One region of the Halomonas sp. V046 genome, then DNA from elsewhere that is predicted to be linked to it. Evidence: predicted binding sites of a transcription regulator. Region 1 holds the regulator's gene; the other holds the start of a gene.
What was found. Region 1 encodes FliA, which starts transcription of late flagellar genes. Its sites were predicted from a motif close to CTAAAGTTNNNNNNNNNNCNGCCGATA; they were not measured.

Region 1 (4,087 bases):
AGCCACACCGGCCGCGGTGATTCCTGTCGCTGCATCAAACTTCCACCCCAGACCTCTGGCGAGCCGATGCCGAGCAGCGCCGACACCGAAGCGGCAGCATGGGAGTAGGTCGGTTGGCTCAGCGCGCGATGTCGATAGATCGCAGTCCACGTCGGTTCCCGTGAGGCAGAACCCGCGTCGGGACTGGCGTAAAAGAGGAGGGATCCATGAGCGATCCCCATCGCCCCATGGCGGCGGGCATGGCCGCCTGGCAACAAGCGCCCTGTCATTTTGTTGATCTGGTCAGACGCGTGATGCAGGCCGACCGCGTCATCCTCGGTGATGACGCCGGCTGCTGGGCGAGCCCTCGCCCGGTAACCCTGGACGATCGCCGGCGGCTGCGTCTGGCCGCGGTTCAGGGGGCCGATCCCCCTGGCGTTGCCGCTTTCCCGAAGCCCTGCATCTTGCGCCTGGGGCAGAACGGCATGCCGCGCTGGCAGCTGATGATGTTCCCGGCGCGCGACAATGCCCCATTGAGCCTGACCGGGCTCGAGACCCTGGGCGGTTGGATCCACGATCACTACCTGCCGGCTACCGCCGAGCCCGATATCACGCCCCTACGCATCCTCTTTATCGGTGATGATTCCAAGGTCCGCCGCAACGTCCAGAAGGCCCTGCAGGGCCAGCGTCGGCTGCGTTTGGATATCGTCGCCGATGCTTGCCTTGCCGACTGGCTGTTGCGGCTGATGCCGCCGGATCTGGTGCTGGTGGACCCGCGTCTGCCACTGCTCTCCGCCCTCGAGCAGCGTCTGTGTGGCGGCTGGCGAAGTAGCGTCCCGGTGGTGGCCGTCGCGGCTCACGGGCGACGGGTGTCGCGCATGGCTCCGGCATTCGATGCCTGGCTTGAAGCGCCCATCGCCCTCGAGAACATCGTCGATCTGCTCGATGAGGTGCTGCCGTATCACACGGCGGGGCCGGCGCCTGAAGGGGAGGCGGCCGACGACGCCTAGCGAGCGCGTGCCTAGCCAGCTCGCGCCTAGCGCCGACGGTGTTCAAGGCAGGCCTGGATGGCGCCTGGTCGCCCCGTTCTCGGAGCCGAGTGTGGCGCCCGACTCGCGGTCATCAGACCTCGATCAGCGCGCCCCGCAGCCGGCTCACCGCTTGGCTATGCAGCTGGCACACCCGGGATTCGCTGACGCCGAGCACCGCGCCGATTTCCTTGAGGTTGAGCTCTTCCTGGTAATAGAGCGCCATCAGCAGCTTTTCGCGCTCGGGCAGCTCGGCAATGGCGGCGACCAGCGCTTCGCGCTTTTCGCCCTCGATCAGCTCCGCCAGCGGCGTCGCGCTGACCTTGCCGACGAAACGATGCTCGCTGCCTTCGGCGAGCAGCTCCTCGAAGGGCATCAGCTGGCCATTGTTGATGTCGCCGAGTAACAGGCGGTAGGTCGCCAGGTCGATGTCCAGCTCCGCGGCGATCTCGTGCTCTTCAGGGGCGCGGCCGAGGCGCTGCTGAAGGTTTCGGGTCGCCTCGTCCAGCGCTCGGGCCTGGCGCCGCACGCTGCGCGGCAGCCAGTCACGGCTTCTCAGCTCATCGAGCATGGCGCCGCGAACGCGCTGGCTGGCGAAGGTGGAGAACTGTGCCCCCTGGCTCGCGTCATACCGCCCGAGGGCCTCGAGCAGGCCGACGATACCGGCCTGGATCAGGTCATCAAGATCGACGCCCGCGGGCAGCCTGACCTGCAGGGCCAGGGCCTGACGGCGGACCATGGGCAGGTAGGCGTCGAGCTGGGCCTGCTGATGGATCTTGCCTTGTGCTGTGTACATGGGCCTTGCCTCAATGGCACCGGTGCGAGCGCATTATCGGTGATTGACGATCACTTGCATGTCTTCCACCACGGTCGGGCGTTGGCCCTCTGCCAGGCGGAAGGAAAACGTCAGGGGGCCGCTCGCGGATACCCCCGCGAGGGCCTCGGTCACGCCACGCGGCCCGGTCAGCCCCACGCAGCGCTGGGCGTGACACAGGCTCGCCACCAGGCGAGTGCCGGGCGGGGTGCGGTAGCGCCATACCACGCGGCTGACCGTGCCGTGTACCGGACTCGCCGAGGTCAACGGCTGCGAGACGCGGTCCATCTCGCTGGAGGCCACCGTGAGTCGCGGTGCCGCGCCGACCCAGGCTCCGCCATCGGCCGCGAGCGGCGCGGCGCCAAGGCCCAGGCCGGCGATCACCACCAGCGTCAAGGCCAGGCTCCGGGTCAGGCGCACCGCCTGGAGCCGCCGGCCAGGCCATGCCGGGCATGGGATCATCCCTGACCTCCTACCTGGGTCGTGACGCGCAGGGTCCGATCGTCGGGGATCTCGGCCTGGGACATCACCACGAGGTGGCGCAGGCGGCGACGCAAGAAACGCGACAGCACCGTGCGCAGGCCATGGCTGACCACCAGCACCGAGGGCTCTCCGGTGGCCTCGTGGCGGGCCAGCGCGGTCTCGGTCTGGGTCATCAGGGTCTGGGCCAGTCCTGGCTCCAGCGCGCCGCTGCCGTTCATCGCCTGGCCCAGCACCTGTTCGAGCTGGGGCGCCAGGCCGATCACGTTGAGCGTCTCGTGGCCGGCGAACCATTGCTGGGTGATGGCCCGGCCCAGGGCCACCCGCACGAGGGCGGTCAGCTCCACCGGGTCCTGCTGGGTCGGCGCATACTCGGCCAGGGTATCGAGGATGGTGCGCAGGTCTCGAATCGACACATCTTCATCGAGCAACTGCTGCAGCACCCGGGTGAAGGCGGTCAGCGACAGGGCCTTGGGCACCACTTCCTCGACCAGCGACTTCTGGTCGTCGCCGAGCTTGTCGAGCAGCTTCTGAACCTCCTGGCGGCCCAGCATTTCCGCTGAGTGTTGATGCAGCAGGTGATTCAAGTGGGTCGCGACCACGGTACCGGCATCGACCACGGTGTAGCCGTAGACCTGGGCGCGCTCGCGCTGGGAGGCGTCGATCCACACCGCCGGCAGGCCGAAGGCCGGGTCCTGGGTCGGAGTACCGTCCAGCTCGCCGGAGACCTGGCCTGGGTCGATGGCGAGCCAGTGCCCCGGGAAGGCCTCGGCGCGGCCAATCTCGGCGCCCTTGAGGGTAATCCGATAGACGCTGGCGGGCAGCTCCAGGTTGTCGCGGATATGCACCACCGGCGGCAGAAAGCCGACCTCCTGGGCGAATTTCTTGCGCACGCTCTTGATGCGTCCGAGCAGCTCGCCCTGCTGGCGGGCATCGACCAGGGAAATCAGCCGGTGGCCGACCTCCAGGCCCAGGGTATCGACCAGCTGAACATCGTCCCAGCTGGCTTCCGGGGCCTCCGGCGCCGGCGGCGTCTCGATGGTCTGCTCCTCGGCGATCTGGCGCCGCGTTTCCTGGCGCGTCAGCCACCAGGCGAGGCCGCCGAGCAGGCCGGTGAAGAGCAGGAACACCAGGTTCGGCATGCCCGGGACCAGGCCCAGCAGGCCCATCACGCCGGCGGCCAAGATCAGTACCCGAGGATTGACGAACAACTGGCTGATCATCTGCTGGCCGACGTCCTGGTCGGTGTTGACCCGGGACACGGTCACGCCGGCGGCGGTGGAAATCACCAGCGCCGGAATCTGCGCCACCAGGCCATCGCCGATGGTCAGCAGGATGTAGGTGCGCGCGGCGTCGCTGAAGGCCATGTCGTACTGCAGCAGGCCGATCATCAGGCCACCGAGCACGTTGACCACCATGATCACGAGGCCCGCCATGGCGTCGCCGCGCACGAATTTGCTGGCACCGTCCATGGAGCCGTAGAAGTCGGCTTCCTGGGCCACTTCGGCACGCCGCTGGCGGGCATCCTGCTCGCCGATCAGGCCGGCGTTCAGGTCGGCGTCGATGGCCATCTGCTTGCCCGGCATGGCATCCAGCATGAAGCGCGCGCCGACTTCGGCGATGCGCCCGGCGCCCTTGGTGATGACCATGAAGTTGATGATCACCAGGATCAGGAATACCACCAGGCCGACGGCGAAGTTGCCCCCGACCAGGAACTGGCCGAAGGCCTCGATGACCTTGCCGGCGGCATCGCCGCCTTCGTGGCCGTTCATCAGCACCACCCGGG
Region 2 (4,087 bases), on a different contig from region 1:
TTCGACTTGGTATCGGGGCGCTGCTGTGGCCTCGAGGCCCTGGTGCGTTGGCGCCACCCCGAGCGCGGTGAGCTGGGGCCGGATGTGTTTCTGGCCTTGGCCGCGGAGATGCAACTGGCGGATCGGCTGGATCGCTGGGTGATTCAGCAGGTCATCGCCCAGCGCAGGCTTTGGGCCACGTCGGGATCCAGCCTTGCCGAGGTTGATATCGCGGTGAACGTGCATGTTCAGTTGCTGGATCAGGAGGCCTTCGACCGCCGAGCGCTCGACCTGTTCCTGCGCCAGCAGGGCGATGAGTCACTCAACTGGCTGAGCCTGGAGATACAGAGCTCCGGCCTGAGCGCGATCGGCGAACGTCACTCCCATTTGTTGCGACGCATCGTCGGCCTCGGTGTGCGGCTGACGGTCGATGGACTGGGGCGCTCACCGGTCGACCTGTTCGGCATGGCGGTGTTGCCGGTGTCGCTTGGCAAGATCGGTCGCGAACTGGTGCATGCGCTGAGCGAGGCGCGGCCTTCGTCACGCCAGAGTCTGGCGGCGCTGACGCAGTCGCTGCTGGCCCTGGAGCTCGACAGCGTGGTGGTGGGGGTGGAAACCGTCGAACAGCTGTCGACGGTGCGCGAGGTCGGGTTGCTGCGCGCCCAGGGCAACTTGCTTAGCCAGCCGCTGGCGCTCGATGCCCTGGAGGCCTGGGCCGCCGCCGGGAGTCATCCGTTCTCGCCGCTCTAATGTTTGGCAGGGCGTGCGTTTGACAGGGTCCTCCAGTGAAAAGACCGCGACGCGATGCCCTGGCATCGCGTCGCGGTCTTTTCGTTCGCTGCTAGGGTTTTGCGCCAGGGTTTGCGCCCTTGTGCTTCGCGGCGAGTCGGCGCCCGGTGGTGCCCTCAGGCCGAGGTGCTCAGGCGCGGCGATTGCAGCCGGGTCAGCCCATCGGCGCGATAGACGCCGGCGTCGGCGATCTTGTGGATATGGTCCAGCATGCGCTGGTTGTGGGCCATGCGCAGGCTCAGCAGCTCGCCGCAGCGCAGGTTGGCGCGGGCCACTTCTCGGGCAACAGCGAGGGTCGCCTGCCAGCGCTCTTCACAGCCCGCATCGATGGCGGCTTGGCGTGCGCCTTCGCGGGTGTCGCCGTAACCCAGCCGACACTGGACCTCGTGGCGACGCTCTTCGGTCTGGGCCAGCATGCGCTGCAACAGGGTCTTGTCGTTGGCGAGCGTGGTCAGCTTGTCGCCGTCGACCTGGCCCTTGATCAGGCACTCCTGTTCCTCGCCCAACAGCGCGAGCAACTGCATCAGCCGCTCGTGCTGTTCATCCAGCAGCTTTGTCAGACTCACGCCTTGCCTTCCTCATCGAGCATCTCGCGGACGCTCTTGAGCAGTCCCTCGGCGATGCGCTCGGGGTGAACTTCCAGGCGTCCATCGCGAATCGCATCGCGGATCTCGGCCACGCGAGCGGTGTCGATGTCGTGGCTGGCATCGCTGGCCGGCCGGCTCAGCTGGGTGGTGCTGGAGGGGCCGTCGCCCCCAGCCGCCGCCTTGTCAGCGGCGGCCTTGTCGCCGGCGGGCTTGGGGCCTTGCGCCGGGTCCGCGGTGGTGGGGCGTGTCAGCGGATGTTGGGAGTCGATTTTCATGGTCGGGGCCTCGTGACCAATGACGGTGTGACCAGGATGTGACCAAAAACGTTGTCACCAGGTGCGTTGTTCTCAGTATCGGCCAATGTCGGGTGGACTTTAATGCCGAGTCGCGGCCTTGTCTCGTCGATAGCGCTTTCAGTCTAGCGGATTCCACCTACCGGTTCAGAAGGTCACCGACAGCAGTCCCGGCCCGGCTACCCGGGCTTCCTGCACGTCGCGGTTGGCGAAGCGCACCCGCACGGTGTCCCCGGCGCCGCCTTCATCCAAGGCTTCACCCTGGCGGCGAATACGAAAGCCCTTGCCCTGCGCCTGGACGCTGACGGCCTGGCCGCGCTGTACCAGCCGCGGTGTTTCAAGGTGGTAGGCCGATAAGCTCTGGCCTTGGCGCATGCGTCGCTTCGCCTGCTGTCCGATGGCCGCCTGCAGGTCGGTCAGCGATTGGGGCGGCAGGCGGCCGAGGTCGACCCTTTCGCGGACCAGCATATCGGCGCTGATGCGCTCGCCTGGTTCGATGTCCCGGGCGGCGACCAGGTGGGTGCCGTAGACCGTGACCTCGGCCTGAAGGTAGCGCACGCGGCGGCCGTCGAGACCACAGCGCACGCCCACCGACACTCGACCGAGGGGGCGTGCATCGGGGCGCGGCAGAAACACCTCGGCGTCTTCGCAGGCCGGGAAGTGCGCGGCCGGCGGGAAGACCTCTATCTGGACGTCATCGCCGAAGGGCAGCGCATGCTGGTACAGGAAGCCTTGTACCTGCTGGATCAGGCTGTCTTGGGTGGCGGCGCCCGGATCGCGGGGGCTGGTGTGCTGACCTTGCGCCGGGGGCTGTGCCTGGGCGGCCGCGGCAAGCGTCGGCAGGGCCAGCAGGGTCAGCCACACCAGCCACACCGGCAGAACCCTCGCCATCGATCGTGTCGGCCGCGCTCTGGGGCCGGCCATGGACAAGACAGATCGTTGCGAAACACAAGGCACCATCGACGGCCTCACAGGCAGAAGGAACAAGGGCGCTCTGCCCCGAGTGTCCCACGAGTCTAGCGTCCAGGGCGGGTGGGCATCGCCCGAATTGGCGATGGGAAAGGGGGTTGTTCATGCCTTTGGCCTGACAACGCTGTCGCTATTCTCCATCGTCGACACCTTCCCTTCTGTGAAGGCGACCCGGATTGAGGAGTCAGCGGGATGATCGATCAGCTCGAGGCGTCGCTCGCCTTTCATCAGCAGGCCCTGTCGCTGCGTAACGAGCGCCAGAAGGTGTTGGCGAGCAATATCGCCAATGCCGACACGCCGGGCTACAAGGCGCGTGATCTGGACTTTGCCAAGGCGCTGGAAAGCGCCCAGCGCCAGTCGGGCAGCGATGGGCTTGCGCTTTCGCGCACCTCGGCCCACCACCTGTCAGGCCAGGGGCACGCCTCGCCCGCCGCCCGGGAGCTTTTGTATCGCGTGCCCGATCAGCCGAGCCTCGATGGCAACACCGTGGACATGGACCGTGAACGCAGCGCCTTCGCCGACAACACGGTGCGCTACCAGACGGCCTTGACCCTGATCAACAGTCGCATTCAAGGCCTCAAGCAGGCCATGCAGCCAGAACGCTAAGCCTTTCTCCCACAAGGAGCGTGACCGATGTCGATGTTCTCCGTGTTTGATATCGCCTCGTCGGCGATGAGCGCCCAGTCCCAGCGCATGAACGCCACCGCCAGCAACCTGGCCAACGCCGACAGCGTCAGCGGCCCCAACGGCGAGGCCTATCGCGCCCGCCAGGTGATGTTCGAATCCCAGACCGCCGGCGCCGCCGGTATCGGTGGCGTGCGGGTCAGCGAGGTCATCGAGGATCCCTCGCCGATGCGTCAGGAGTATCGGCCGGAGCATCCGCTGGCCGATGACGAGGGCTATGTGGCCATGCCCAACGTCGACCCGGTGGGCGAGATGGTCAACATGATCTCTGCCTCACGTTCCTATCAGGCCAACGTCGAGGTCATGAACACCAGCAAACAGCTGATGCTCAAGACGCTGACCCTGGGTGAGGGCTAAGACCGTGGCCAATACCATCGATGCAAGCATCTATAACGGCGTCAACGCCGCCGCGGCCAGCGCCAGTTCCAGCAAGGCCTCCGAAGAGCTCGGTGACAACTTCATGACCATGCTGGTCACCCAGCTGCAGAATCAGGACCCGCTCAACCCCATGGACAACAGCGAGATGACCTCGCAGTTGGCCCAGATCAACACCGTGTCGGGGATCGAGGATCTCAATGCGTCGCTCGCGGCCATCACCGGGCAGATCAACGCCGGCCAGGCGATGCAGGCGACCTCGCTGATCGGCAAGGGCGTGCTGGTCCCCGGCGATCGCTTGCTGCTGACCCAGGCCGAGGATGGCAGTCAGATCACCACGCCATTTGGCATCGAGCTCAATCAGCCCGCCGCCAACGTCAAGGTGACCATTACCAACCAGTCCGGGGAAGT

Region 2: a site for FliA is predicted at 1,707-1,733, ahead of flgM (flagellar biosynthesis anti-sigma factor FlgM). Genes of this name have one in related genera too.

Annotation. Positions count from the first base shown of each region.
Region 1 covers NZ_JBQXYF010000014.1:41,160-45,246, reverse strand. Annotated here, with positions in the region: gene ACUN9Y_RS17870 (hypothetical protein) at 1-35, opposite strand, end outside; gene ACUN9Y_RS17865 (hypothetical protein) at 207-989, shown strand; gene ACUN9Y_RS17860 (RNA polymerase sigma factor FliA) at 1,102-1,803, opposite strand; gene ACUN9Y_RS17855 (flagellar protein FlhE) at 1,837-2,283, opposite strand; gene flhA (flagellar biosynthesis protein FlhA) at 2,280-4,087, opposite strand, start outside.
Region 2 covers NZ_JBQXYF010000010.1:213,577-217,663, reverse strand. Annotated here, with positions in the region: gene ACUN9Y_RS15305 (EAL domain-containing protein) at 1-729, shown strand, start outside; gene ACUN9Y_RS15300 (flagella synthesis protein FlgN) at 885-1,334, opposite strand; gene flgM (flagellar biosynthesis anti-sigma factor FlgM) at 1,331-1,630, opposite strand; gene flgA (flagellar basal body P-ring formation chaperone FlgA) at 1,796-2,539, opposite strand; gene flgB (flagellar basal body rod protein FlgB) at 2,810-3,223, shown strand; gene flgC (flagellar basal body rod protein FlgC) at 3,251-3,658, shown strand; gene ACUN9Y_RS15275 (flagellar hook assembly protein FlgD) at 3,663-4,087, shown strand, end outside.